Regions from separate parts of the Asticcacaulis solisilvae genome, predicted to be linked through region 2. Evidence: predicted binding sites of a transcription regulator. Region 2 holds the regulator's gene; the other holds the start of a gene.

Region 1 (15,037 bases), 290 kb from region 2:
ACCACGGCGCGGGATCCAGCCCGTCAGGATCGGCGGCACGCAGGTCGTTGGGCGCGAAGACGTTGTCGTTCCCTGCCCCGGCCGGATCAGGCAGGTCGTCACCGACCAGGAGGCCGCCGTCACCGACACCCCAGACCTTTCGCGGACTGTGCAGGATGACTTCGCCGAACGGAGCGGCGTCGGGCGCCATGGCCTGGGCGCGGTCTTCGATCCACAAGACCTCGGTGTTATGGGCCAGCCGTCTTACGGCGTCAGAAGGGCTGCGGCCGAAATAGTCGATGATGACGGCAGCGTCGCCCGCAGCGACGCCATCCAGCGCCTCGGGCGAAATCTCCAGACGGTCCCCCGTCGCGTACCACCGGACCTCATAGTCGCCCGCGCCTTCGACCAGAGTCGTGCAGACATAGGCCGGCAGCCACAGCCGCTTGATGCCGCGATGGCGCAACAGCGCCTTCAGCGCACCCCGCGCCGTACGGAAGCCGCGCCAGTTTCGCCCGGCGGTCATTTCGGAAAAAAGCGAAGGGACGCGCACACCTGGGGCGGGCGGCGGCAGGACGCTGCCTATCCCTTTTGTCACGCGACCTTCACGGCGGCGGCGCGGCCGGCCATATCGACCAGCACGGTCTCGAAATGACGCGTAAAGCCCTGTTCATCGCGGATCGGCGACGCTTCGAAGGCGTCACGGATACCGGCGCGGATTTCGTTCAACCGCGCGATATCGTTGCCAAGCCCCACGGCCTTTTCGACATAGTCGTCCCAGGACGAAGCCACCAGTTCCGGCACGCCGAGATAGCTCATGGCCTGCAGGCCGATGCGGGCGTAGAAGTTGTCGCCGGCCAGGGTCAGGACCGGCACGCCGTTAGCCAGGGCGTCGCAGGTCGTGGTGCCGCCCGGGCAGGGCGACGGATCGAGGGCCAGGTCGATGCGCGTGAACGACTGCGCATATTCGGCGCCCAGCGAGAAGCCTTCGAAGACGACGCGTTCGGGATCGACGCCATGAGCTTCGAAGCGGGCGCGGAAGGTGCGCTGGATGACCGGGTCGTTGAAATACGCGTATTTGAGCAGCAGGACGCTATTGTCGCAGCCTTTGAGGATGCGCGCCCAGGCCTTGATCGTCTCGGCGCTGAACTTGGCCGGGTGGTTGAACGAGGCGAAGGTGACGACGCCGCTTTGCAGCGCCGGCGTGGGGGCGGGCGCGGCGGGAACCATGGACGGGCGATAGGGGATGGTCACCGCCCCCATCGAGAAAACGGTCTCGCTGAACAGCGCATCGGTGCCCGGCGCCGCCATGGAATCGCAGTGCAGGACATAGTCCATGGTGCCGAGGCCCGTCGTCTGGATGAAGTTGATCCAGGCGATCTGCACCGGCGCGGCGCGGCGCGCGAAGACCCCCATGCGGCTGCCGGCCGTATGGCCCCAGGTATCGATCAGGATATCGACCTGGTCCTTGCGGATCAGCTCGGTCAGCTGGTCGTCGTCCATCCCGCCGGTGGCCACCATGCGGTCGCAGGTCGCGCCCTGTTCGTCGGCGGGATTGTGGACGTAGAGGATCACTTCCACGGATTTGGAATCGTGTGCGTCCAGCACCGGCGTCAGGAACTGGCGCAGCTGCGTCTTCATGATGCCCGGCGCGACATAGCCGATGCGCAGGCGGCGGCCCTCGAGAGGCGCGCGCGGCATGGGCGGAGCCGCGAAACGGCCGAAGCGCGCCGCCCAGTTGCGCGCCTCACGCGCATAAAGCTCGAAACCGTTCGGCATGAAGAAGCAGGCATAGAGATAGAATTGCATGACGCCCATATGCGCGTGCATCGATGCGGCATCACGGAAGACGGTGAAGGCCTTGTCCATGCGGCCCTGGTGCTGGAATGACAGGCCGTGATGAACCAGGACTTGCGGATCGGTCACACCCTGGCTGATCGCCTGCATGCCGAAGATCGAGGCGACCGCCGGAAGCTTGTTGCCGTAGGCAACCTGGCTGATCTGGATATTGTAAGCCGGGTCCTTGAGAAAACGCTGCACATCGATCTGTAAGCTATCGAACAGATCGTAGACCTGGGCGCGGTTGGCGACATCGAAAGCGGCGGCGGCGCCCATCTCGTCGCAGGCGGCGATATGCGCGCTGGCCTTCCAGTACCAGGCCTCGGCCGACTGCGGCAGATCCTCGACCAGCCGGTCGGTAGCGATAAGCGCGTCAGCCGGCCGTCCATCCTTCAGCGCCGCCCGGAAATCAGCGAGATTGGCGGATACGCGTTCGAGCAGGGCGGGATCGGCGGTCATGGCCAGTGTCCGTTGTGATTGCAGATTCGAAACATAGTTTCAGACGGTTAACGAACCGTGTTTTGAAGGGCCGCGCAGGCTGTACAAAGCCAATTCGCTAAACTAGCGTAGCACGCGAAAAGACGAGGAAATTCCATGGCTGACGACAGCGCGACGACAGGCATTTCGATCCGGGAACGGCTGCTGAAGGAGCGGCACGCCCTGCTCGACCTGTCGACACGCAACCGGCTGCTGAATGTGCCGCTCAGGACGCGCAATAATCGCGTGGTCGAGATCGTCGACGAAAAGGCGGCCGAGGTCTTCCGCCTGCTGTCCGACGGCAAGGCGATGACCTTTCTGCCGGGCGTTGACCTCACGGCCGAAGAAAAGGCCGCGCTCGATCCTGAGGATCGCGAGACTGGCGGCATCCCACAGCCCGGCGACGAAAAGACCGACGAGAAAGGCCGCGCGGCGCGTCATACGGACTCGAAACTACAGACGCGCCTGACGTCGGAAGGCCTGCAAAAGCGCCTGTTCGACATCTGGTACGACGCCCGCACCTTCGAGGAGGAACAGGGCGTCAATATCCTGTACCTCGCGCTCGGTTTGCTGCGCTGGTACGACGATGACGCGTCGGATATCGCGCGCCATGCCCCGCTGGTGCTGTTGCCGGTGCGGCTTGAGCGTTCCAGCGCCGCCGACCGCTTTCACCTCAAAGGCCGCGACGAGCCACCCTCGCCCAACCTGACCCTGCAAGCCAAGATGAAGCAGGAGTTCGGCCTGGTCATCGAAGACTTTCCGGACGAGGACGAGGTCGATCTTGGCGCCTACGCTTCGACAATCTCCGAAACCGTGAAAGGTAAAAAACGCTGGGAAGTCCTTCCGGACGCCATGGTGCTGGGCTTCTTCTCGTTCGCCAAGTTCCTGATGTACCGCGACCTCGATCCCGATACATGGCCAGCGGGGGCGATCGAGCAGCACGCCATGATCACCGCCATCCTGCGCGACGGCTTCCCGGAAAGCCAGCCGCTGGTCGGCGACGATGAGCCTATCGACGACACCTTGCCACCGGGCGGGCAGCGCCACGTGGTCGACGCCGATTCGTCACAGGCCGTCGCCATCGCCGAAGTGGTCGGCGGCCGCACCCTGGTCGTCAAGGGACCGCCGGGCACCGGCAAGTCGCAGACCATTACCAACATCATTGCCGGCGCGGCCGCCGAAGGCAAGAAGGTGCTGTTCGTGGCCGAAAAGATGGCGGCGCTCGACGTCGTCCATTGCCGTCTCAAGGCCGTGGGCCTGGGGCCGCTGACACTGGAACTGCATTCCAACAAGGTCAACAAGCGTGCCGTGCTGGAAGAGCTGAAGCGCACCCGGGAGGCGGCCACGCCCGCCGTCCGTGTCGATGCCACGGTTCCGGAACAGCTGGATGCCGTCACCGGCGATCTCAACGGTTTCGCGGACCGTCTGCATCAACCGCTTGCTCCGTCGGGCCTGTCACCGCAGCAGATCCTGGTGCGGCTGGCGGGCTGGCATGGCGACGGCGAGCCCGGCGGCGAGTTCGCGCTCGACGGCGCACGCGGCTGGACGGCCCGCGATGTGGCCGAGCGCCGGGCCGTGGCGGAGGACTTCGCCGAACGCCGCACCATTGTCGGCCAGCCGACGCAGCATCCGTGGCGCGGGGTGGCGTGCGACCCGCTCGATCCGTCGGAACGCGACGCCGTCGCGCGCGACATCGGCAAGCTCCAGATCGCGATCGCAGCCGCCCTGACCGAAGCGCAGGTCGCGACGCGCCTTCTGGCTGCGCCTCCGCCCGAGGTCCTGCACGATTTCAAGCGCTCCCTGGCCTGGCTGCAACTGACGCCGCTGCCGCGCGACGCCGACCGCCTGGCGTTTCCACATCCGGCGTGGACCAACGTCAAGGCGCTGGACAAGCTCATCGAAACAGGAGAGTCCCTGACGCGGCAGCGCGTCGACGTCCTGCCGCTGGTCAACGAGACCGGGCGCGACGCCGACTACAGCGCCATCCGCACCGCCATCGCGACGAAGAGCAGCGACCTGTTCCGCTTCCTCGACGGTGACTACAAGCGCCAGATCGCACTGCTGCGTTCGTATCTGCGCGGGATTCTGCCGAAAGACCCCGATGCGCGGCTGAAGCTGGTCGACAAAATCATTTCGCTGCAAAAAACCGAGGCCGCCATGGCCGGCATGGGCGAACAGGGCCAGGCCTTCGGGCGCCTGTGGCAAGGCGCCGACAGCCAGTGGGAATCCCTGGCCAATGTGCTGAACTGGCGCAAGTCGCACGCCGACCTGCCGCCCGAGGTCTGGCCGAAACTGGCGGGGCTCGATGATGCGGCCCTGAACGACGCCGACCGGACACGCCAGGCGCTCTACACCGCGATGACGGAGGTCACGACCCTGTTTGACGGCCTGGCTGCCCAATTGACCCTCGATCTTCCCCGCGCCTTCGGTGTTGACGAGGCGCGCAAGGTCGTCATCTCCGATCTCGATGCACGCTGCCGCGCGTGGTCGGGTGACCTGGAAGGTTTGAGCCGCTACATCGCCTTTGCGGCACGCGGCCGCAAACTGGCTAGCCTGGGGGCCGTGCCGATCGTCGAGGCCGTGCATGGCGGCGGGCTCGATGGCGAGGACATCGTCCCGGCCTTCGATGGCGCCTACGCCAAGGTCTTGCGCGACGTGCTGTTCGAAGCCTGGCCCGAGCTGAAAGCCTTCGACGGCGAAGGCCAGGCCCGAAAAGTGGCCGATTTCCGCCGGCTGGATTCCCAACGCATCGAACTGGCCAAGCAGGAAATCGCCGTGCGTCACGGTGAAGACCGGCCCAAAGGCTCGGCGGGCATCGGGCCGCTGGGCGTGCTCAATGCCGAGCTTGCCAAGAAGCGCGGGCACAAGCCGATCCGCGTGCTTTTGGAACAGGCCGGCGCCGCCATCCAGGACCTGAAGCCCGTCTTCATGATGTCGCCGCTTTCGGTGGCGCAGTTCCTGAAACCCGGCGCGTTGCAGTTCGACCTGCTGGTCATGGACGAGGCGTCGCAAATCGAGCCGGTGGACGCGCTGGGCGCCATTGCCCGCGTCGACCAGATCGCCGTCGTCGGCGACGAACGCCAGTTGCCGCCGACCGCCTTCTTCAAGACGCTGACCGGCGACGACGCGCCGGAAGACGACGACGGCGTGACGATCGCGGCGCGCGACGCCGAAAGCATCCTGGACCTGTGCCTGGCCAAGGGCGCGCCCCACCGTATGCTGAGCTGGCATTATCGCTCGAAGCACCAGTCGCTGATCGCCGTGTCGAACCGCGAATTCTACGACAACCGCCTGTTCATCGTGCCGTCGCCGTTCGATGCGGTCGCCGGCATGGGTTTGAAATTCCACTGGCTGAAGGACACGGCCTACGACCGCGGCAATACGCGGACCAATCCGAAGGAAGCCAGGATCGTCGCGGAGGCCGTGATCGCCCATGCGCAGCAAAATCCGCAGCAATCCCTGGGCGTCGCGACCTTCTCGGTGTCGCAGCGCCAGGCGGTGCTGAAGGAACTGGAATTGCTGCGGCGAGGGAATCCGGACTGCGAGTCCTTCTTCGACGAAGGCCGCGCGGAACCGTTTTTCGTCAAGAATCTCGAAAACATCCAGGGCGACGAGCGCGACGTCATCTTCATCTCGGTCGGCTATGGCAAGACCGAGCAGGGCAACCTGGCGCACAATTTCGGGCCGTTGTCGGGCGAAGGCGGCGAACGCCGGCTCAATGTCCTGATCTCGCGCGCCAAGCTGCGCTGCGAGGTCTTCGCCAACTTCACCGGTGCCGATATCGACCTGGAGCGCACGCCGTCGCGCGGCGTGGCGGCGCTGAAACTGTTCATGACCTTCGCCGAGACCGGACGTTTCGAGACAGCGGCGGATGCCCTCAGTGAGACCGACAGCCTGTTTGAGGACCAGGTGGCCTCGCGTCTGCGCGCCCTGGGCTATGATGTGCGCACACAGATCGGGGCGTCCGGATTCCGTGTCGACCTGGCCATCGCCGATCCCGAAAGGCCGGGCCGCTTCGTGCTGGGCATCGAATGCGACGGCGCGCAATACCATGCGTCGCGGTCGGCGCGCGACCGCGACCGCCTGCGCCAGCAGGTTCTGGAGGCGCACGGCTGGATCATCCATCGCGTCTGGAGCGCCGACTGGTATCTGCGGCCCAAGGAGGAGCTGAAAAAGCTGGAGGCGGCCATCGATAGCGCGAAGGCCGAGTGGCGCGAACGCGATGCGCACGCCCCCGTGCCGGCGGCGGAGGCCGTGACACCGCTAGCCGTCGCCGAGGCCCTGGCGCCGCCAGCCGAAGCCGGGGACGCGCCCGAACGCCTCTACTATGCCGAGGCGGCGTTCGCCGTGAACCGCCGCCGCGATCCGGGCGACCTGTCGATCGCCGACATGGCCGATATCGTCCTGCCGATCGTCGAGCAGGAAGACCCTGTCCACGCAGATGAGGTCGTCACGCGCGTACGGTCGCTATGGGGCCTGCCGCGCACGACGCCGAAGCTGAAAAGCCTCGTGGCCGCGGCCCTGGCCTATAACCAGGCGCAGGGCGTCATCGATGAGGATGACGGCTTCTGGCGCGTGCCGGACAGCCAGATCCATATCCGCGACCGTTCGCGCGTGACGTCAGCCAATCTGCGCAAGCCGGAAATGCTGCCGCCGGCCGAGATCGATGCGGCGGTGCTGAAGATCGTCGGCGACAATTACGGCGCTGCGCGGGACGACCTGATCCCGGCGGTGGCGCGGCTGTTCGGCTTCGGCTCGACCTCGGCGGCCTTACGGACGCGGATCGAGGAGCGGGTCAGCGCGCTGACGGCAGATGGCCAGTTGGTGCAAAAAGGCGACCTGCTGACGGTGGGGTAGGCGAAAGAATCCTTCTCCCCATTGAAAATGGGGAGGTGTCAGCGAAGCTGACGGAGGGGACGAAGCTAAAGAAAGAGGCCCCCTCCCCCCCTTCGGGGTCCCCCTCCCCACGCTGCGCGTAGGAAGGAGAAACGCGCCGCTACTTCTTTTCGCCCTTCCCTGCTTCCGATTCGTCCCGGTCGTTTTCGACGGACTCCGTGCCGTGGCGCTGCGGCGGGTCGATGACCTGGCCAAAACCCAACAGCATCATACCGATACCGATGCCGTGACGCAGGCCCTTGCCTATGCGACGGCCGAACATGGCCGCCAGCACGGCGAGGACGACGAAAACGACAATAAAGAGGAATGTGCTCATCGGCAAAAGATGGGCGTCGACCGGGCCTGCGCAAGTTTTCTACAATTTTCCCTTTGTCCCGCCCCTTGACTCCGCCGGACCCCGAGACTACCTCCCGGGTGTCGTTGGCACTCCCCGCGGGGGACTGCTAACAAACCCACTCAAATGGAGGACATATCATGAGCTTTCGCCCGTTAGGCGACCGCGTCCTGGTCAAGCGCATCGAAGAAGAAGCCAAGACCAAGGGCGGGATCATCATCCCCGACACCGCCAAGGAAAAGCCGCAGGAAGGCGAAGTCGTCGCCGTCGGCCCCGGCAACCGTAACGACAAGGGCGAGCAAGTCGCTCTCGACGTCAAGGCCGGCGACCGCGTGCTGTTTGGCAAGTGGGGCGGCACCGAGGTCAAGCTGAACGGCGAAGACCTGCTGATCCTCAAGGAATCCGACATCCTGGGCGTTGTCGTCGCGTAATCGCGCGCAACCGTCCTATTTTCCAATCTCAGTTTAAAGGAACGAAACAATGGCTGCCAAAGACGTATTGTTTGCTTCCGACGCGCGCGACAAGATCCTGCGCGGCGTCAACATCCTCGCCAATGCGGTGAAGGTCACGCTCGGTCCCAAGGGCCGCAATGTCATCCTCGAAAAGTCCTTCGGCGCCCCGCGCTCGACCAAGGACGGCGTTTCCGTCGCCAAGGAAATCGAACTTTCGGACAAGTTCGAAAACCTGGGCGCCCAGCTGATCCGCGAAGTCGCTTCGAAGACCAACGACAAGGCCGGTGACGGCACCACGACCGCCACGGTCCTGGCCCAAGCCATCGCCGTCGAAGGCCTGAAGTCGGTCGCCTCGGGCCGTAACCCGATGGACCTGAAGCGCGGCATCGACAAGGCCGTCGGCGTCGTCGTCGAGCAGATCAAGGCGTCGTCGAAGAAGGTCACGACCAATTCGGAAATCGCCCAGGTCGGCACCATCTCGGCCAACGGCGACACCGAAGTCGGTGAAATGATCGCCAAGGCCATGGAAAAGGTCGGCAACGAAGGTGTCATCACCGTCGAAGAAGCCAAGACCGCCGAAACCGAGCTGGATGTCGTCGAAGGCATGCAGTTCGACCGCGGCTACCTGTCGCCCTACTTCATCACCAACCCGGACAAGATGGAAGCGGTCCTCGAAGACCCGTACATCCTGGTGTTCGACAAGAAGATCTCGTCGCTGCAGCCCATGCTGCCGATCCTCGAAGCCGTCGTTCAGTCGGGCCGTCCCCTGCTGATCATCGCCGAGGACGTCGAAGGCGAAGCGCTGGCGACCCTGGTCGTCAACCGCCTGCGTGGCGGCCTGCGCGTCGCCGCCGTCAAGGCGCCGGGCTTCGGCGACCGCCGCAAGGCCATGCTGGAAGACATCGCCGTCCTGACCAAGGGCGAAGTGATCTCGGAAGACCTGGGTATCAAGCTCGAAACCGTGTCGCTCGACATGCTGGGCCGCGCCAAGAAGGTCACGATCACCAAGGAAAACACCACGATCGTCGACGGCGTCGGTGACAAGGCCGACATCGAAGGCCGCGTCGCGCAGATCAAGAAGCAGATCGAGGAAACCACCTCGGACTACGACCGTGAAAAGCTGCAAGAGCGTCTGGCCAAGCTGGCCGGCGGCGTCGCGGTCATCCGCGTCGGCGGCTCGACCGAAGTCGAAGTGAAGGAAAAGAAGGACCGCGTCGACGACGCGCTCAACGCCACCCGCGCGGCCGTGGACGAAGGTATCGTTCCGGGCGGCGGCACGGCGCTGCTCAAGGCGTCGAAGGCCCTCGAAACCCTCGAAGGCGCCAATGACGACCAGACGGCCGGTATCGCCATCGTCCGCCGCGCCCTGCAGGCTCCGATCCGTCAGATCTCGGAAAATGCCGGCGTCGAAGGTTCGGTCGTCGTCAACAACGTTCTCGGCAACGACAGCCCGACCTACGGCTTCAACGCCCAGACGGAAAAGTATGTCGACCTGGTCGCCGACGGCGTCATCGACCCGGCCAAGGTCGTCCGCACCGCGCTGCAAGACGCGGCTTCGGTCTCGGGCCTGCTGATCACGACGGAAGCCGCCGTGGTCGAGTCGCCCAAGAAGGACGCAGCGCCGGCCATGCCGGGCGGCGGCGGAATGGGCGGCATGGGTGGCATGGACTTCTAAGTCCTGTGTACCAGCACTCCAAACGCAGAAGAGCGGGCCGCGAGGCCCGCTCTTTTTGTATCCGGGTTTTAAAGACCGCTTATACCGTCCGGCCTCGCATCATGCGGCCGATGGCAATCAGGATACAGGCGCCGACGATACCGGCGATCAGGTAGCCGACGACCCCGCCCAGCGCGATGCCGAACATGGCCAGCAGGGCATTGGCGACGACAGCGCCGATAATGCCCATGATGATGTTCATGAGCAGGCCTTGATGCGACTTCATGATCTGCTCGGAAATCCAGCCGGCAAGGGCGCCGACGATGATGGCCGTTAACCAGCCTACAGGTTGAATGTCCATGATGTTATCTCCACAGTTCCCCGCGGCGTGCGGCGATGGGCAACCATAACGTCCCTTGGCGGAAATCGGGATTACGGATGGGCCTCGCGTTCGTAAGCTTTCAGCAAGCTTTCTCTTGCCAAGCGGCCCGCGAGTTTCGATAAAGAGCGCAGGATAAGCGGAGCGAGACCATGAGGCGTCAATTCCTGGCCGGCGTGCTGGCCCTTTCGGCAGTCGCGATTACGGGCGTCATGACGGGCTGTTCCAAGCCGGCCGAGCCGCCGAAAGCGGAAGCCCCCGCCCCCGCTCCCAAGCCGAAGAAGGCGCCGACGCTGGAAGATACCGGTCTTGCCACACCGCCAGACACGGCCCGCGTCTCGATCCTGACCGACAAGGGCGAGATCGTCGTCGAGCTCGACGGCAAGCACGCGCCGACGACCACCGCCAACTTCCTGCACTATGTCGATACGCACAAGCTCGACGGCGGCAACTTCTACCGCGCCATGAAGTCGGGCACCGGCGCCGGCTTCATCCAGGCCACGGCCAACGGCTTCACCTACCCGCCCATCCCGCACGAGCCGACGACCAAGACGGGCCTGTCGCACGTCAACGGCACGATCTCGACCGCGCGCTACGCCGTTGGCACCGCGTCGAACGAATGGACGATCTGCGTCGGCGACATGACCTATATGGATGCCGGCCGCGATCCCAAGGGTGACAATGCCGGCTTTGCCGCCTTCGGGCACGTCGTCAAGGGCATGGATGTGGTCAAGAAGATCCTGTACGGCAAGATTTCCACGGCCAAGGCCGCGCCCGGCGAATGGCAGGGCCAGACCCTGGCGAAGCAGGTCAAGATCATTTCGGCAAAGCGCGTGTCATGAGCCACTTCCTGCTGTTCTACGATTTCGTCGAGGACTATCTCGAACGCAGGCCTGAGTTTCGCGACGCGCACCTGAAGGCGGCATGGGCCTCGGTCGACCGCGGCGATATGGTCCTGGCCGGAGCGCTTTCCGATCCCGCCGATACGGGCGTGCTGCTGTTCGACAGCGAAACGCCCGACGCCGCCGAAGCGTTTGCACGCAACGATCCTTATGTCCTCAACGGGCTGGTGAAGTCCTGGACGGTCCGCAAATGGACCACGGTCGTCGGCCACGATGCCGCCACGAAGGTAAAGGTATAGTCGCTTATGATCCGCCGCAGCCTGATTGCCGCCCTCGCCGTCCTGGCCCTGTCGCACCCTGCGTTGGCCGCCGATCCCGATCATCCGCGCGTCTCCATCGTGACGACCAAGGGCACGATTGTCGTTGAGCTCGAGGCAAAGAAGGCGCCGGTCACGGTCAAGAACTTCCTGCACTATGTCGATACGCAAAAGTTCGACAACACGGTCTTCTACCGCGCCCTGCGCTATACGCCGGAACAGGGCCTGGTCCAGGCCGGCGGCGGAGAGCGTCCCTATTCGCCGATCGCTCATGAATCGACGAAGAAAACCGGCCTGTCGAATGTCGACGGCACGATCTCGATGGCGCGCTATGCCCCGGGCACAGCGTCGGAAGACTTCTTCATCTGCGTCGGCGACATGACCTTCCTCGACGCAGGGAAAGACCCGTCGGGTGACAATCTCGGCTTCGCCGCCTTCGGTCACGTCGTGTCGGGCATGGACGTTGTCAGGTCGATCCTGGCTGGCAAGACCGTCCAGCACAAGAAGGGCGACGACAATATGAAGGGCCAGATGCTGGCCGCCCCCGTCAAGATCGTCTCGGCCCGCCGCGTTCCCTGATGTCCAAAGCCGTGCGATGGCTTCACCCGGGCTGGCTCGGGGTGATGAGTCGTGCGTGATTTTGATCCGGCCTTGCCAATTGATCATATATGCGCAATATTGGTCAGGCCGGATCATTCTCGCCCTAAGCAGACCTCATGTTTTTGAAACGTCTCACGGTCAGCGCTGCCGCCCTGATGGCTGCCGCCGCCTGCACGCCCGCCCTGGCCGAGCGCGCCTCGACCGTTATCGCCTCACCCCGCCAGTCGTTCGACTTCGACCAGGACTGGGTGATGAAGACAGGCGACGATCCGGCCGCCAGCACCACGGGCTTTGACGACAAAGCCTGGACAGCCGTCACCCTGCCGCACGCCTTCAACGAGACCGAGGCCTTCGCACGCGACATCCACAAGCTGTCGACCGGTATCACCTGGTACCGCAAGCACTTCAGGCTGCCAGCCGATTTCAGGCCGGGCCACGCCTTCCTGGAATTCCAGGGCGTGCGCCAGGCCGCCGAAGTCTGGGTCAACGGCGTCGAAATCGGCCTCAGCGAAAATGGCGTCATGGCCTTCGGCTTCGACATCACCAACGCCTTGAAGCCCGGCGACAATGTCGTGGCGGTCCGCGTCGACAACGACTGGAAGTACAAGGAGCGCACCACCGGCAGCGCCTTCCAGTGGAGCGACATGAACTTCTACGCCAATTACGGCGGTATCAACAAACCCGTGCGCCTGCACCTGACCGGCGACCTCTACCAGACCCTGCCGCTCTATTCCAACCTCGGCACCACCGGGGCCTATATCTGGGCCGACGGTTTCGATGTGCCGGCGGGAGCCGCGACGATCCATGCCGAGACACAAACGCGCAATGACGGCACGGCGGCCCGCGACGTCGCCTACACGGTCGAGGTCCGCGATCTCGATGGCAAGACGGTGGCCAGTTTCGACGGTGGCACGGCGACGATCCAGTCCGGCGAAACGAAAACCCTGGTGGCCGAAAGGCGCCTGTCCGGCCTGCATTTCTGGAGCTGGGGCTACGGCTATCTTTATACGGTCACGACCGTGCTGAAGGACAAGGCCGGCCACGTCATCGACGCCGTCGATACCAGGACCGGCTTCCGCAAGACGGAATTCGCCGACGGCATGTTCAAACTGAACGATCGGGTTTTGCAGCTCAAAGGCTACGCCCAGCGTACGACCGACGAATGGCCGGCGGTCGGCATTTCGGTGCCGCCGTGGATCACGGACTTCTCGGACGGGCTGGTGACGGGATCGAACGGCAACCTGGTGCGCTGGATGCACGTCACGCCGTCGAAGCAGCAGATCGAATCGTCCGACCGCCTGGGCCTGATCACCAACATGCCTGCCGGCGACAGCGAAGGCGATCCTTCCGGCCGGCGCTGGACGCAGCGCGTCGAGCTGATGCGCGACGCCATCATCTATAACCGCAACGACCCGTCGATCGTTTTCTACGAGAGCGGCAACAAGGGCATCAGCCCGGCGCACATGGCCGACATGAAGGCCGTCCGCGATCAATATGATCCGCACGGCGGCCGCGCCATCGGTTCACGTGAGATGCTGGGCGCAGACTCGGTCGCCGAATACGGCGGCGAAATGCTCTATATCAACAAGAGCGCGACCAAGCCGTTATGGGCCCACGAATATTCGCGCGACGAAGCCGCCCGCGCTTATCAGGACGACTTTACGCCCCCCTTCCACAAGGATGCCCCCGACTATAACCGCAATGTCGAATCGATGGCGGTCGAGGACGTCAGGCGCTGGGACGACTATTACCGCGAACGGCCAGGATCAGGCACGCGCGTCAGCGCCGGCGGCGTCAAGATCGGCTTTACCGACTCGAACTCCCACTTCCGCGGCGACAACAATTACCGCCGGTCCGGCGTGATCGACGCCGTGCGCCTGCCCAAGGACCCGTGGTACGTCCACCAGGTCATGTGGGACGGCTGGGTCAATTCCGAGGTGCCGCGCACCCACATTATCGGCCACTGGACCTACGCCCCCGGCACGACCAAGACGATCTATGTCGCCTCGAACGGCGACCACGTCGAGCTGTTCGTCAACGGCAAGTCGCTGGGCCAGGGCCAGAGAAGCGACGGCTTCCTGTTCACCTTCCCGAACGTGGCCTTTACGCCGGGCGAGCTGAAAGCAGTCGCCACCTATGACGACGGCCGCACGTCGCAGGACGTCGCCACCACGGCCGGTGCGCCGGCGTCTATCCGCCTGACGCCGCATTACGGTCCGCGCGGGCTGATGGCCGACGGCGCCGACCTGATGCTGGTCGATGTCGAGGTCGTCGACGGCAAGGGCCAGCGCGTGCCTACCGCCTTCAATCCCGTTACCTTCAAGTTGAAGGGCGCTGCCCAGTGGAAGGGCGGCATCGCCCAGACCGAAGCCCCCGCCGATCCCGCCAAGAAGGACGCGGCCAACGGCGTTCTGGCCACGACCCTGCCGGTCGAGCTGGGCGTCAACCGCGTGCTGATCCGGTCGACCAACACCGCCGGCAAGGTTCATCTTGAAGCTTCCGCAGACGGCCTGAAAGGTGCAACGCTCGATACGGTCAGCAAGCCCGTCGCCGCCAAGGATGGACTGTCGAGTGTCTTTGCCGAGGACTATCAACCCTCGGACCTGTCGCGCGGCCCAACGCCTTCGACGCCGTCCTTCACCCAGTGGCGCCGCGCTGTGGACATCGCCTCGATCACCGCGGGCTCCAACGCCGATGCGGCGGCAAAGAGCCACGACGACAACGAAACCACTGCCTGGACCAGCGACGGCAAGCCGGAAACCGCCTGGATCGAATACACCTTCACCCATCCCGACACGCCCGAAGCCCTGTCGCTGAAGCTGACCGGCTGGCGCCTGCGCGCCTATCCGATCCGCGTCACGGTCGACGGCCAGGTGGTGTTTGAGGGCACCACGCCCAAGTCGCTGGGCTATGTCGACCTCGATCTCAAGCCGGTCACCGGCAAATCCTTACGCATCAGCCTTATGGGGAACACGGAGGACCGCGACGCCTTTGGCAAGATCGTCGAGCTCAAGGACAACAAGGAAGCGCAAAGCGTCGGCGCCGACAAGGTGCCCGCCGGCATGACGCTCAGCATTGTCGAAGCCGACATTTTAGCAAAGGCGCAGACAACGAAATAACTGATACGGTCCTTACCGATCCAACCGCAACCGGTGCTGCCGCTTTACGCGCGAAGGATTAGCGTCGCATTCAGGAATTAACCCTGGAGTGCGTGTCATGTTCGTCGAAAGCGGAGCTTCCCTGCTCAAGGCGCAGATTTCCGGTCTTC
Region 2 (15,037 bases):
GGAAGTAGGTGGCGGTGATGTAGGCGATGTCGAAGGGCGGATCTTGGCGCATCAGGATGACGTCGACATCCTTCGACAGGTCGAGGTCCTGATAGTCGCCGGCCGTGACGTGGTCGCCCTTGACTTCGCGCAGGGAGACGGGCCGGGCGCGGGCGAAGGGCTTGCCGTCGAGCAGGGTCAGGTGGCGGGGTTCGTAGACGAACAGCTGGTGTCCGCGCCGCTGCGCCGCCATCATCAGCAGAAAGGTCGTATCCCCGCCGATATTGATCTTCTCGATCGGGTCCATCTGGACGGCGACGCGCAGCGGCATGGGAAACCTCTCAGAATTTTGCCCCGCTCATATGCGGTGCGGGAGGGGGCGGCGCAAGGCTAAAACCGCTCTATCTTTTCGAAGGCGTTTTTGGTGTGGCGCGGCCATCGGCCGGGCGTGAGCGTATAGAGATCGATATTGAGATCGAGCGCCGCCAGCTGCGGGCGGGTTTCCTGAAGCGCCAGCCCCGCTTCCCACAGCCGGTCCTGCTGGATCGCCGTCACGGCTGTCAGGGCGGCGTCGGCATCGCCGCGCGACTTGACCTCGATCACGGCCAGGCGTTTGCCCTTCTGCGCCAGGATGTCGATCTCGCCTTGCGGCATGGGAAGGCGAAACCCCAGGATGCGATAACCCTTCAGCATCAGGTGGACCAGGGCGACATATTCCAGCATCCGCCCGCGCCGGCGCGCCTTTTTGCCGCGTGCCGACCGGGCGGCGGCTCTATCCACGGTCATGGCTCTTTAGCGCCAGGGCCTTTTCATAGATGACCTTGCGCGGAATGCCGAACACCTGGGCCAGCTGCTTTGCCGCGTCGGACGGAGAATAGTGTTCCAGCGCCAGTTTCAGCGCGTCGTCGAGCGAGTCGACTGACGGCTTTTCCTCGGGCGCCGGCGCCACGACGATGACGATCTCGCCCTTGGGTTCCTGCAGGTGCGGGTCGGCGGCGAGGGCCGACAGGGTGCCGCGATAGGCATTCTCATAAAGCTTGGTCAGTTCGCGGCAGACGCAGGCTTCGCGGTCGCCCAAGACGGCGAGCATGTCCGTCAGGGACTCATGCAGTCGCGGGCCGGTTTCGAAGAAGACCAGCGTGGCGTTTTGCGTGATGAAGTCCCCGAAAAAGGTCTGGCGCGCCGATTGTTTGTTCGGCACGAAGCCGGCGAACAGGAAGCGGTCGGTCGGCAGGCCCGCCAGGCACAGCGCCGCCAATACGGAAGACGCGCCGGGAATCGGATGGACGTTGACGCCGGTTTCGCGCGCCACCTCGACCAGGCGGAAGCCCGGGTCGGATATCAGCGGCGTGCCGGCGTCCGATATCTGCGCTACGACCTGGCCGGCGTGCAGGCGCTCGATGATTTCCGGCAGGACCGCCGGACCCGCATGGTCGTCATAGCGCAGCAAGGGCTTTTTCAGGTCGTAGGCCGACAGCAGCTTGGCGGCGACGCGTGTGTCCTCGGCCAGCACCACATCGGCGGCGCGCAGGACGTCGAGCGCGCGCAGCGTGATGTCGCGCAGGTTCCCGATCGGCGTGGCCACGACGTAGAGGCCGGGCGTGACGGGCCGCGGCGGCGGGGCGAAGAAGGCCTCTGTCATTGATCCGGCCGCGTCCGGCCGCGTCCGCCCTTGAGGTGGCCCATGCGGCCGAGCACGATGCGCGCCGCGACCCAGACGACGGCAAAGACGACGACGGCGATCTGGAAGCCGTGCGGAATGTCCTTGAACAGGCCGAGCGCATTGGCGGCGAACAGGGCCACGGCGACGGCGAAGGCGATGATGTAGGCGATAAGGCCGGTTCTGGTCATGAATAAAAGTCTCCGGCGCCTATGATAGGAGTTCGAACAGCAGCCTGTCCAGCACGACCCGGCCTTTTGCCGTGGCACGCAGGCGGTTGCCATCGATCGCCATGAAACCGTCGGCGATCAGGGGCGCGGCGCGAGTGCCAAGGCCCAGGTCGGGCGTACGGGCAAGGTCCAGCCCTTCGATCAGGCGCAGGCCCAGCATGGCGGCTTCTTCCTGGGCTTCGATGGCGTTCAGCGCTTCGCTGTCGTGGCCGGTGCCCGTCTCGTTCACGCGGGCAATATAGGTTTTAAGATCGCTGAGCGCTGTCGTGGCGTGGCGGATGCCGGCCTTCGTCAGGCGGCCATGAGCGCCCGGCCCGACGCCGATATAGTCGACGCCTTCCCAGATCAGCACATTGTGCTGCGACCGCGCGGCGGGGCCGCGCGCGTGGTTCGACACCTCGTAGGCTTCAAAGCCTGAACGTTCCAGCGTGTCCTGCGTGGCGAAATAGAAGGCTTCGGCTGTCTCTTCGTCTGGCGGCGCCCACAGCTTGCGGCGGACCGCGCGGCCGAACGCCGTGCCGGATTCGATGGTCAGCTGATACGGCGAGATATGTTCGACGCCGAGCGCCGCGGCGTCCGTCAACGCCTTGCGCCAGGCTTCGGCGGACTGGCCGGGCAGGGCGTAGATCAGGTCGAGCGACACGCGGCCGAACGCGCCTTGCGCGGTTTCGATGCCGCGTCTGGCTTCGGCGGCGGAATGGTTGCGGCCGAGGAATTTCAACGCGTCGTCGTCCAGCGACTGCACGCCCAGCGACAGGCGATTGATGCCGGTCTGATGAAAGGCGCGATAGCGGCCGATCTCGGCGTCGGTCGGATTGGCTTCCAGCGTGATTTCGATCGGCTCCGCGGCTGGAAAGAGCCTGCGTGCCTCGGCGACCAGGTCCGCGACCCACTCCGGCGGCAGCAATGATGGCGTGCCGCCGCCGAAAAAGACGCTTGCCAGCCGCCTTGGGCCGATCGCTTCGGCCTGGGTGCGCAGGTCGGTCAGGATGGCGTCGAACAGGGTGCGCTGGATCGCCTGGCCGCGGTCGCGCGTGACGTTGAAATCGCAATAGGGACAGATGCGCGCGCAGTACGGCCAGTGGACGTAAAGGCTGACGGGCTCAGTCAATGAGCGCCGCCTTCAGCTGCGCGAAGGCGCGGCTGCGGTGGCTGATGGCGTCCTTGGCGTCGGCGTCCATTTCGGCGAAGGTGGTCTCGAAGCCTTCGGGTTGGAAGATCGGATCGTAGCCGAAGCCCTTGGCGCCGCGCGGCTTGACCAGCGTGCCGTCGATGCGGCCTTCGAAGACGCAGGCATGGCCTTCCGGCCAGGCGACGGCCAGGGCGCAGGTGAACCAGGCGGCCGTGGTGAAGGCGTCGCCCTGCTGCTCACGGGCGACGTCCATCTTGTGCCAGATGACCTCGGCGGCGCGGGTGAAATCCTTGTCGGGCCCCGCCCAGCGCGCGCTGTAGACACCGGGATCGCCGTTCAGCGCCGCGATGCTCAGGCCCGAATCGTCGGCCAGCGCCACCATGCCGGCGCGCAGTGCCGCGTGGCGGGCTTTCAGTATGGCGTTGCCGACAAAGGTGGTTTCGGTCTCTTCGGGCTCCGGCAGGTCGAGGCTGCCGGCGGTCACAATTTCGAAGCGGCCGTTCAGGATGGCGGCGATTTCGACCGCCTTGCCCGGATTGTGGGTGGCGGCGATCAGCTTTTGACCGGGGATCAGCGACAGGCTCATGACGGCTCCTTATTCGGGCCGTCTTGTAACCGAGGCACGGCAAATGAAAAGAGCCGTTGTGCGAAGCCTGCGATTTATGGGATGAAGGACCGTCCTTCACCGCTCCGGACCCCCTATGCGCTTCCTCGGCCCGCGTTCGATCTCAAGCCTGCTCAAGACCGCGCTCGACGTCGTCTATTACGGTTTGCTGAGCCTTCTGGTGGTGGTGGTCCTGGCGGCGGTCGCCCTGCTGGTCATGCCGAACATGGCCGCCGAAATGGTGCGCCGCTTCGACCTGTCGGCCGACATGTCGTCGGGTATGGAAGCCCTGATGATGCTTGCCTTTGCTCTGTCGCTTGGCGGCTATCTGCTGGTGACGCACCTGACGCGCCAGGTGTTTTCGACCCTGGCCGCCGGCGACGCCTTCCATCCGGACAATACACGGCGCCTGCGCTGGATCGGCTTCGGCCTGGCCGGTCTCGAAATCCTCAGCTATGTCGGCCGCGCCTTCATGGAGCACGTGATGCATGTGCGCCTCGACCAGGGTTACGGCCTGCGCGCGGTGACGGCGTGGTTCTCGGTGCTGGTGGTCTTCGTCCTGGCCGAAATCTTCAAGGAAGGCGCGCGCCTGCGCCAGGAAGCGGACCTGACCATATGATCCGCATCCGCCTGGCAGACATGCTGGCGCGCAAGCGCCTGTCGATCGTGGAGCTGTCCGACCGTACAGGCATCACCGTGCGCGACCTCGAGGTTCTGCGCGACCAGGGCGCCATGGCGCTGCGCTTACGGACGCTCGATTGCCTTTGCCGGGCGCTGTCGTGCACGCCCGGCGATATCCTGGAATATAGCGAAGACGAACCGAATTAACGGCCGAGCGCCTTGTTCTGCAGCTCGAACAGGGTCTTGCAGCCGGCGTGCGCCAGATCGAACAGGGCGTTGAATTCGTCGCGCGAAAAGCCGCGTTTTTCACCCGTCGCCTGGATCTCGACCGAATGACCGTTGCCGGTGATGACGAAGTTGGCGTCGGTTTCGGCGTTGGAGTCCTCGTCGTAGTCGAGGTCGAGCACCGGCGTGTTCTCGAAGACGCCGCACGAAATCGCCGCGACCTGGTCGATGATCGGGCTCGATTCGATGACCTTGTCCGCTACCAGCTTGTCGCACGCCATGCTGAGCGCCACCCAGGCGCCGGTGATCGAAGCGGTACGCGTGCCGCCGTCGGCCTGGATGACGTCGCAGTCGAGCGTGATCTGGCGTTCGCCGAGCGCCTTCAGGTCGATGATGGCGCGCATCGAGCGGCCGATCAGGCGCTGGATTTCCTGGGTGCGGCCCGATTGCTTGCCGGCAGCCGCTTCGCGGCGCGAACGCGTGTGGGTCGAGCGCGGCAGCATGCCGTATTCGGCGGTGACCCAGCCCTGGCCCTTGCCCTTGAGGAAGGACGGCACGCCCTGTTCCAGCGAGGCGGTGACCAGGACCTTGGTGTGGCCGAAGCTGACCATGCACGACCCTTCGGCGTAACGCGTCACGCCGGTTTCGATCACCACGTCGCGCAGCTGATCGGGTTTGCGGTTCGAGGGACGGATGGTCTTGAGGGCGGAAAGGGCTTCGAACTGGGACATGACGGCTCTGGATCAGGGGGACGGTGCCGCCTGCCTAACAGCTTACTGGACCCGTGAAAACCCTTTACTTTCAGAGACCGCGACAGGTTTCGTTTGCATCCTTTTCGGACGGTGACGGCGTACTGGGATGGTCGCCCTTGGGCGGGTCCTGGGGCTTTGCACAATGGGGCGGCGGACCGGATTTGTCGGGACCGTCATAGTCGGTCGCCGGCTTGCCCATGCGGTCGAGATCGGCGCAACCGCCCAAGGCCAGGCCGGCGGCGGCGAGGATCGCCAGGGTTCGTTTCATATCTGCCCCCATAAAGGTTGTTATGGGGGACGATATTACCGGCGTTTGTGGCTAAGTTTGGACTAATCCGCGCGGATGGCGGTGGCGCAGTCACGGTCGCCGCAGATATAGGTGGCGCCCCCGAATTTCCCGCTCTTTTCGCTGGCGGCGATGACGTCGGCCGCCGGCAGGTATTTGGGGTGATAGCCGGTCGAGGCCAGGGACGAGGATGAGGCCGGGGCCATCGAACAGGCGCCAAGCGCACAGGTCGCGGCAAGGAGGGCGGCGGGCAGGGCGATACGGGTCATGACGGCATCCATAAGATGGAAGTTTTGCAAGCTTGTGACGCCGGATGCAATAAGGAAGCCATGCGTTCTTTAAACCTTGGCGGAATCGCCTGTCTTTTGTAAAATAGCTTCGTCAAGACCATATGGGGCGCATGCGTCACTCTCCGCGTTTTCAAAGCCTGATGAATTCCGCCGCGCCGCTGAGCGAGCTCGATGAGCGTGCGCGCGAAGTCTTTCGCCAGATCGTCGAAACCTATCTCGAAACCGGTGAGCCCGTGGGCTCGCGCACCCTGTCGCGCGGCGGCGTGCACCTGTCGCCGGCCTCGATCCGCAACACCATGCAGGACCTGTCGGCGCTGGGCCTGTTGTCGGCGCCGCATATCTCGGCCGGCCGCCTGCCGACCCACCAGGGCCTGCGCCTGTTCGTCGATGGCCTGCTCGAAATCGGCGACCTCAGCGAAAACGCCAAGCAGGATATCGAGGCGCGGCTGATGGCCAAGGGCCGGACCTTCGACGCGGCGCTCCACGAAGCCGGCAACCTGTTGTCGGGCCTGGCCGGGGGCGCGGGCCTGGTCATGACGCCGGTCTTCGAATCGGGGGTCAAGCACGTCGAATTCATTTCGCTGGGCATCGACCAGGCGCTGGCCGTGCTGGTCTATGACGACGGCCGCGTCGAAAACCGCCTGATGCCGCTGGCACCAGGCACGACGCCGTCCGTGCTGATGGAGGCGTCGAACTATCTCAATGCGCGGCTGAAGGGCCGCACCCTGGGCGAGGCCAGGACGCTGCTCAAGGCGGAACTCGACACGGAACGCCTGCGTCTGGATGAGGCGGCCGCGGCGCTGATCGAAGCCGGACTGGCCGTCTGGTCGGGCGGCGACCAGGAAAAACGCGCCTTGATCGTGCGTGGCCGCTCCAACCTGCTGGAAGGCGCCGAGACGCTGGAGGACCTGGAACGGGTACGCTCGCTGTTCGACGATCTCGAGCAAAAGGAAGAGCTGATCGACCTGCTCGACGACGTCATGGACGCCCAGGGCGTCAGAATTTTCATCGGCGCCGAATCGAAACTGTTTTCTTTGTCGGGCTCGGCTGTTATTGCAGCGCCCTACATGATGCGTGAAAGCCGGACGGGCGGACCCAGGGTGGTCGGCGCCATCGGCATCATCGGGCCCACCCGGTTGAATTACGCACGTATCATCCCACTTGTGGACTATACCGCAAAGCTATTGGGCCGGCTCCTCGATTAGGGGCCTTTGCCCGTGATGTAAGGACGACTTTGATATGAGCGAAGATACCGGCACGCCTGAAAGCAACCTGGAAGAGGACGGCACCGCCCTGCTCAACAAGGCGCTGGAAGAGCTGCAGGCCGAAAACGCGCAGCTCAAGGAACAGGCCATGCGCTACGCCGCCGAGGTCGAGAACGTGAAGCGCCGCGCCGAGCGCGAATCGAACGATGCCCGCGCCTACGGCATCCAGCGTTTCGCCACCAGCCTGCTCAACGTCGCCGACGTGCTGAGCCGCGCCCTGTCGTCGGTTCCGGCCGACATCGCAGACCCCGCGTTCAAGAACTTCGTGGCCGGCATCGACATGACGGAAAAGGAACTGGCGGGCGCCTTCGAAAAGAACGGCGTCAAGAAGATCGCGCCGCTCAAGGGCGACCGCTTCGACCCGAACCTGCACCAGGCGGTGATGGAGCAGCCGTCGACCGAGGTCGAAGGCGGCGGCGTCATCATGGTCATGCAGGCCGGTTACGAGCTGTTCGGCCGCGTCATCCGCCCGGCCATGGTCGCCGTGGCGGCCAAGACGGCGGCGGCCTCCCAGCCGGCCCAAAACGCTGCAAAGAACGGCTATGACGCCTCGGGTGAAGACGCCGGCGACCGGATCGACACCCAGGCCTGACCCGCCCTTTGATTGCCGAAAAGCCTCCGGTTGTGCCGGAGGCTTTTTTCGTGTCTGAAATATTTCACAGACGACACTCTTGACGGGATTCCGGGGCGGGCCTATTCCCGCCGTAGCTATTGAAAACAGGGGATGGAGACCGTCGGCATGTCCCGATTGCGTCTTGCACACGAGGGGGGCTCAGGCCCGCACAATCACAACAGGCCGCGCAGCCCGCGCAAGCGGTTGCTGCCCATGCTTGCCGCCCTGATCATAATGGTGGCGATTGCCGCCGGGATGGCCTGGCTGGCCTTGCGCTGACGCGGTCAGTGCAGGTGGAATTCGCCGTCGATGGCCCGCCATTCGCTGGGTCCGATCAGCGACTTGTGCGCGTAGCGGACCGAATGCAGCGGCCCGTCGAGATGGGCCTCCCAGAAATCGAGAAACTTCTTCAGCGCCGGAAAGTCCGGGGCGATATCGTAGTCCTGCCAGACATAGGTTTGCAGGACCGAATGGAAATCGGGCATGTGATAGAGAATGTGCGCGGTGGTCATGCCGTACCCGCGCATCTGGCGCTCGAACTCTGGCGAAACACGCATAGGCTACTCCTCAACAGAGGCTGGTCAGCGTAACAAAATGGTGCTGGACTTCAAGTTATTTTCTGTTAAAAACTGTTTAATTACAAATAATTAACAGCAACTGACAGCGAGTGCTGCCAAACGCCGGCCTTGCCCGGTTGCCAATTGTTACAATTGTGCTTAACTCGCCGCTTCCTGAAATGAAGGGGCACTCCATGTCCAATCGCCTCCGCCTTACTCTTGCCGCTGTCCTGCTGGCCGGGACCGCCGCCTCCGCCTATGCGGCACCGAAAGCCAAGCCGGCGGTTTCGCCGCTCGATGCCGAAGCCAATGCCTTCCTGGCCCAGTTGCCGGTCACCGAAACCTCGCCGGCCGCGATCACGGCCCGCTGCGACGCTGCCCTGGCGCTGGGCACCAAGGCCGAAAAGGCACTGGAAGCGCGTAAAGGCGCAGCGACCATCGCCGGCGATTACAAGTCCTACGACACGCTCAACCTGATCGTCGGCGACGCCAACAACGAAATGTACCTGGTGTCGCAGACCAGCACGGTCAAGGAAGTCCGCGATGCCGCCGAAGCCTGTCTGCCCAGGCTCTCGGACCTCGGCACGGCGATCGGCCTTTCACGGCCGATCTACGACCGCCTGGCGGCGATCCCGGCCAAGGGCCTGGACGCCAAGACCGCCTTTACGCTGAAAAAGCAGCTGACCAATTATCGCCTCAGTGGCGTCGACAAGGACGACGACACGCGCGCCAGGGTCAAGGCGCTCAATACCGAGATCACCGAAGCGGGCATCCTGTTCGAAAAGAACATCCGCGACGACAAGGGCGACATCGCGCTCAAGCCCGAGGAGCTGAAGGGCCTGCCGCAGGACTATATCGACGCCCACAAGCCGGGTGCCGACGGACTGGTGCATATTACCTACGACTACCCCGATGTCATTCCGGTGTTCGACTTCGCCGACATCCGCGAGACGCGCAAGAAGGTGCTGGCCGGTTATTCCAACCGCGGCTGGCCGGCCAATGACGCGGCGCTGAAGACCCTGCTGGAAAAGCGCTATGAGCTGGCCCAGGTGCTGGGCTATCCCGACTACGCGCACCTGATCACCGCCGACAAGATGATCGGTTCGCCAGAGCGCGCGGCGAAATTCCTCGACGACGTCAATGCGGCCGCCAAGCCGGGCGCCGATGCCGAAAATGCCGAGCTGCTGGCCTTCGCCAGGACGCTCGACCCGTCGATCGAACGGCTTGAGCGCTACGACAATTCGTACATGTCGAACAAGCTGCGCAAGGCCAAGTATGATGTCGACGCCGCCGAGGTGCGCCAGTACTTCACCCTGTCCAAGAGCCGCTCCGGTATCTTCGCCCTCGTCCACGACCTGTTCGGCGCCGACATCCGGCCATGGAACACCAAGGTATGGAGCCCCGACGTCACGGCCTGGGAGCTGTATGACGGAAACCGTCTGGTCGGCCGCTTCTATCTCGACCTCAGCCCGCGCGCGGGCAAGTACAACCATGCCGCCCAGTTCCCGATCCGCACCGGCGTCGAAGGCCGCCAGGTGCCGGTCGGCGCCCTGGTCACCAACTTCCCGGCGACCGGACCGATGGATCACGGTGACGTCACGACCTTCCTGCATGAGTTCGGCCACCTGATCCACGACATGTATTCGGGCCATACGCAGTACGGCACGCAGTCGATGGGCGCCCTGCAATGGGACTTCATCGAAGCGCCGTCGCAGCTGCTGGAGGAATGGACCTGGAACTACGACACGCTCAAGGGCTTTGCCTCGAACGACAAGGGCGAGCCTATTCCGGAAGCGCTTGTGAAAAAGATGAATGCCGGCCGTCACTTCGGCGAGCCGACCATGTGGAAGGGCCAGCTGGCCTATTCGGCGGTGTCGCTCAACTTCTATGACCGCAAGCCGGACTTCGACCTGGCGTCGACCTATGACGAACAGATCGCGCGCTATTCGATGTTCCCGCCCATGCCGGGTACCCATTCCTATGCAGCGTTCGGGCATCTGAACGGCTATTCGGCGATCTACTACACCTATGTCTGGTCCAAGGCGATCGCACTCGACCTGTTCACGAAGTTCCAGGCCGACGGCATGCGCAATCCGCAGACCGCCATGCGCTACCGCAAGCTGGTGCTGGAACCGGGCGGCTCGCAGGACGCCAATGTGCTGATCGAGAACTTCCTCGGCCGGCCGCTCAGCCTCGAGGCCTTCAAGAAAGAGCTGCAGACCAAGTAAATTCTGGCCAAGTAAATTCTGGCCAAGTAAATTCTGGAACCAGGGCTGAAAAGCCCGGGTTTTTTACAGGTACTTTTTGAACCAGTCGAGGCAGTCGGCCCAGGCGATCTTCGATGCGTCCGGATTGTAGCTCGGGCGATAGTCGGCGAAGAAGGCGTGCTGGGTGTTGTCGAGCACGATAATGTGCGACGGCGTCTTTTTTGCCGCTGCAAGGGCGTCGTTCATGCGCTGGACGCTGGCCACCGGAATGCCCTGGTCGTGGTCGGCATAGAGTCCCAGCACCGGCTTTTCCAGCGTGGCGGCGATGTCCATCGGCCACGGACGGTCTTCGGCCCCCAGGAACTGGTCCCTGGCCGGGCGCTCAAGACGGCCGTACCAGGCGACGCCGGCCTTGATTTCAGGCAGGGTCGCCGCGGCCATCCACACCGGCGTGCCGCCCCAGCAATAGCCGGTAATGCCGACGCGGGCCATGTCGGCAAAGCCCTTGCCGCCGAACATGCCGTGCGGCTGGCCGATATCGGTGGGATTGGCCAGCCATTTCAAAGCCGCCTTGATGTCGTTCATTACCTGCGGATAGGTCGCGGCCTCGACCAGCGGGCGGACCTGGTCGATATTGGAAAGCGCTGCGGCATTGCCCTTGCGCGCGAAGAAGTCGAGCGCGAGGGCCGCATAGCCCTGCTTGGCGAAGCGCCGGCAGATGTCGCGGATATAATCGTGCAGGCCGAAGATTTCCGATACGACGATGATGACCGGATGCCTGCCGGGCTTGGCCGGCATGGCGACATAGGCCGGGATCTGGTAGGCGCCTTCGTCGCTCAGCGGCGCGATGGTGATGTTTTTGGCGAACAGGCCGTCCGTGTCGGTGGTGATGGCCTGCGCCGTCGCGGTGCCGGCCGACAGGGCGTAGCCGGCGAAGAACAGGCCCGACAGGGCACGGCGGTTCAGGTGAAAGTCGGCGGGTTCGGACCCTTCCGGGCGGGTAATGTTGACGATCGTGTCCATGTGTCTGTCCTTGTCTGCCCACCTGACTCCGTGGTTTTAATGTTTTCACGTCGTGTGACAAGCGGCCCTGTCGCGGCGGAATGCCCCGTCCGTAAAAAATCGCGCAATACCCTTGCGGCCCATGCGGGATTTCCCATATCCCGGACTGAAGCCGGGTGTGTCCCAAGTCGGTCACAATCGGTCAAAGTAACAATTTAACCTCATCGGGGATGGACAAGCGCGGTGCTTTCTTCATAAGGCTGCCAAAACCATTCGCCTCAACGGAGCAGAATTCAGACCCATGGCTAAAATCATCGGTATCGACTTAGGGACGACCAACTCCTGCGTGGCCGTCATGGACGGCAAGAATCCGAAGGTCATCGAAAACGCCGAAGGCGTACGCACGACCCCGTCGGTCGTCGCCATCGTGGATGACAGCGAACGCCTGGTCGGCCAGCCTGCCAAGCGCCAGGCCGTGACCAACCCGTCCAACACCTTCTTCGCCATCAAGCGCCTGATCGGCCGCACGTACAACGATCCGATGGTGCAGAAGGACAAGGGCATGGTGCCCTTCGAAATCAGCAAGGGCCCGAACGGCGACGCCTGGGTCAAGGCCCACGGCAAGGACTATTCGCCGCAGCAGGTCTCGGCCTTCATCCTGCAAAAGATGAAGGAATCGGCCGAAGCCTATCTCGGCGAAACCGTCACCCAGGCCGTCATCACGGTTCCGGCCTACTTCAACGACGCCCAGCGTCAGGCCACCAAGGACGCCGGCCGCATCGCGGGCCTGGAAGTCCTGCGCATCATCAACGAGCCGACCGCGGCGGCCCTGGCCTATGGTCTCGAAAAGAACGACGGCAAGAAGATCGCCGTTTATGACCTTGGCGGCGGCACCTTCGACGTCTCGATCCTCGAAATCGGCGACGGCGTCTTCGAAGTGAAGTCGACCAACGGCGACACCTTCCTGGGTGGTGAAGACTTCGACATGCGCATCGTCGATTACTTGGCCGACGAGTTCAAGAAAGAGAACGGCGTCGATCTGCGTTCCGACAAGCTGGCCCTGCAACGCCTCAAGGAAGAGGCGGAAAAGGCCAAGAAGGAACTGTCGACGACGGCGCAATACGACCTGAACCTGCCGTTCATCTCGATGAACGCCTCGGGTCCGCTGCACCTGAACCTCAAGCTGACCCGCGCCAAGCTGGAAAGCCTGGTCGAAGACCTGATCTCGAAGACGATCGGCCCCTGCCAGCAGGCGCTGAAAGATGCCGGCCTCAAGGCTTCGGACATCGACGAAGTCGTCCTGGTCGGCGGCATGACCCGCATGCCCAAGGTTATCGACGCGGTTAAGACCTTCTTCGGCCGCGAGCCGCACAAGGGCGTCAACCCGGACGAAGTCGTGGCGCTGGGTGCTGCCGTCCAGGCCGGCGTTCTGCAGGGCGACGTCAAGGACGTGCTGCTGCTCGACGTCACCCCGTTGACGCTCGGCATCGAAACGCTCGGTGGCGTGTTCACCCCGCTGATCGAACGCAACACGACGATCCCGACCAAGAAGAGCCAGGTGTTCTCGACCGCCGACGACAACCAGTCGGCCGTGACCATCCGCTGCTTCCAGGGCGAACGTCCGATGGCCGGCGACAACAAGCTCCTAGGTCAGTTCGACCTTGTCGGCATCCCGCCGGCGCCGCGCGGCGTGCCGCAGATCGAAGTCACCTTCGACATCGACGCCAACGGCATCGTCAACGTCCACGCCAAGGACAAGGCGACGAACAAGGAGCACTCGATCCGCATCCAGGCCAATGGCGGTCTTTCGGATGCCGATATCGAGCAGATGGTCAAGGACGCCGAAGCCAACAAGGCGGACGACGAAAAGCGCAAGGCGCTGATCGAAGCCCGCAACCAGGCCGACGCACTGGTCCATTCGACCGAAAAGTCGCTGAAGGAATTCGGCGACAAGGTTCCGGCCGCCGACAAGACGGCGATCGAAACCGCGCTTGAAGACCTGAAGTCGGCAAAGGACGGCGAAGACGCCGAAGACATCCGCGCCAAGAGCCAGACCCTGATCCAGGCGTCGATGAAGCTTGGTGAAGCCATGTACGGCCAAGGCGGCGGTGAAGCCGGCGAGGCCGGTGAAGCGGCCGAGGATGACGGTGTTGTCGATGCCGAGTTCGAGGAAGTCGACGACGGCAAGAAGAGCGCCTGAGGCCCTTGCCATGACCGCCGGAACCCTGATTTTGGATCTTCCGGCGGTGCCAAAACGCGATGAAGGTGCGACGGCAAGGTTTGACTCCTTGCCGTCGCCGACCTTAAGGTTCGCGAAAACGAAAATTCAACAATTCAAAACAATGGCCAGACGGCCGCTAACCCGCCGGAAAACAGTTTCTGGTACTTTGGCCGTTATAACGGCGGGTGTGAAGCGTCGGTCGTCATCGGGGCGAGTACAATGAGCAAGCGTTGCTATTACGAAGTGCTGGAGGTCGAACGGTCCGTCGATGACGGGGCGCTGAAATCCGCTTTCCGCAAGAAGGCGATGGAGCACCATCCCGACCGCAACCAGGGCGACCCGCACGCCGAGGCGCGCTTCAAGGAAGTCAACGAAGCCTATAGCGTCCTGTCCGATGCGCAAAAGCGCGCGGCCTACGACCGTTACGGCCATGCCGGCATGAACGGCCAATCGGCCGGCGGCGGGTTTGGCGGCGGCTTCGGCGGTAGTGCGCAAGGCTTCTCGAACGTCGAAGACATCTTCTCGGAAATGTTCGGCGACATCTTCGGCCAGCAGCGCCGGCCGTCGGGCCCGCAGCGCGGCGCCGATGTCCGCTTCGACTACGAAATCACGCTGGAACAGGCCTACAAGGGCGCCGAGGTCGAGATCAACATCCCGACCACCATGACCTGTGAAGTCTGCTCCGGCTCGGGCGCCAAGCCCGGCACGCGTCCCCAGACCTGCCAGACCTGCGGCGGCGCCGGCCGCGTCCGCGCCTCGAACGGCTTCTTCGCCGTCGAACGCACCTGCCCGAGCTGCAACGGCCAGGGCCAGACGATCAAGGACGCGTGCAGCGCCTGCCACGGCCACGGTCAGGTCCGCCAGAACAAGACGCTGAACGTCCATATCCCTGCCGGCGTCGATGACGGCGCGCGCATCCTGCTCAAGGGTGAAGGCCAGGCGGGCGCCAAGGGCGGGCCGAAGGGCGACCTCTATATCTTCCTCGGCGTGGCCGAACACGACATCTTCGAACGCGACGGGCTCGATCTCCACTGCACCATCCCCGTGCCGATGGAAACGGCGGTCCTGGGCGGCGTCATGGAAGTGCCCTGCCTGATGGGCGGCGAGAACTGCGACGGCCAGTGCAAGCTGGAGGTCAATATCCCCGAGGGCGCCCAGACCAACCACAAGGTCAAGCTGAAGGGCCGCGGCATGCCGGGCCTCAATTCGCGGGCCAAGGGCGACCTGATCGTCGAGCTGTTCGTCGAAACGCCGAAGAACCTGACGGTGCGCCAGAAGGAACTGATGCGCGAATTCGCCGAAATCTCGCAGGCCCAGACCTACGCCCAAAGCCAGGGTTTCATGGGCAAGGCCAGGCGTTTCTGGGACGACATTACCGGCGCCGCTGCGCAGT

The links. The regulator HrcA, encoded in region 2, represses chaperone genes, less so after heat shock. The targets are predictions, from matches to a motif close to GTTAGCANTCNNNNNNNNNGANTGCTAAC.
Region 1: a site for HrcA is predicted at 7,611-7,639, ahead of groES (co-chaperone GroES). Genes of this name have one in related genera too.

What each region holds. Positions count from the first base shown of each region.
Region 1 covers NZ_CP166196.1:3,727,077-3,742,113, forward strand. Annotated here, with positions in the region: gene AB8717_RS17520 (hypothetical protein) at 1-577, opposite strand, end outside; gene AB8717_RS17525 (O-linked N-acetylglucosamine transferase, SPINDLY family protein) at 574-2,277, opposite strand; gene AB8717_RS17530 (DUF3320 domain-containing protein) at 2,413-7,152, shown strand; gene AB8717_RS17535 (hypothetical protein) at 7,292-7,507, opposite strand; gene groES (co-chaperone GroES) at 7,666-7,956, shown strand; gene groL (chaperonin GroEL) at 8,006-9,652, shown strand; gene AB8717_RS17550 (GlsB/YeaQ/YmgE family stress response membrane protein) at 9,732-9,992, opposite strand; gene AB8717_RS17555 (peptidylprolyl isomerase) at 10,163-10,852, shown strand; gene AB8717_RS17560 (YciI-like protein) at 10,849-11,151, shown strand; gene AB8717_RS17565 (peptidylprolyl isomerase) at 11,158-11,748, shown strand; gene AB8717_RS17570 (glycoside hydrolase family 2 protein) at 11,886-14,888, shown strand; gene AB8717_RS17575 (hypothetical protein) at 14,986-15,037, shown strand, end outside.
Region 2 covers NZ_CP166196.1:4,019,275-4,034,311, reverse strand. Annotated here, with positions in the region: gene gshB (glutathione synthase) at 1-310, opposite strand, end outside; gene AB8717_RS18930 (YraN family protein) at 370-765, opposite strand; gene rsmI (16S rRNA (cytidine(1402)-2'-O)-methyltransferase) at 752-1,621, opposite strand; gene AB8717_RS18920 (hypothetical protein) at 1,618-1,830, opposite strand; gene hemW (radical SAM family heme chaperone HemW) at 1,850-2,980, opposite strand; gene rdgB (RdgB/HAM1 family non-canonical purine NTP pyrophosphatase) at 2,973-3,587, opposite strand; gene AB8717_RS18905 (DUF2975 domain-containing protein) at 3,703-4,224, shown strand; gene AB8717_RS18900 (helix-turn-helix domain-containing protein) at 4,221-4,433, shown strand; gene rph (ribonuclease PH) at 4,430-5,146, opposite strand; gene AB8717_RS18890 (hypothetical protein) at 5,253-5,471, opposite strand; gene AB8717_RS18885 (hypothetical protein) at 5,534-5,758, opposite strand; gene hrcA (heat-inducible transcriptional repressor HrcA) at 5,890-6,984, shown strand; gene grpE (nucleotide exchange factor GrpE) at 7,019-7,636, shown strand; gene AB8717_RS18870 (hypothetical protein) at 7,784-7,936, shown strand; gene AB8717_RS18865 (usg protein) at 7,942-8,214, opposite strand; gene AB8717_RS18860 (M3 family metallopeptidase) at 8,409-10,442, shown strand; gene AB8717_RS18855 (dienelactone hydrolase family protein) at 10,506-11,444, opposite strand; gene dnaK (molecular chaperone DnaK) at 11,725-13,623, shown strand; gene dnaJ (molecular chaperone DnaJ) at 13,864-15,037, shown strand, end outside.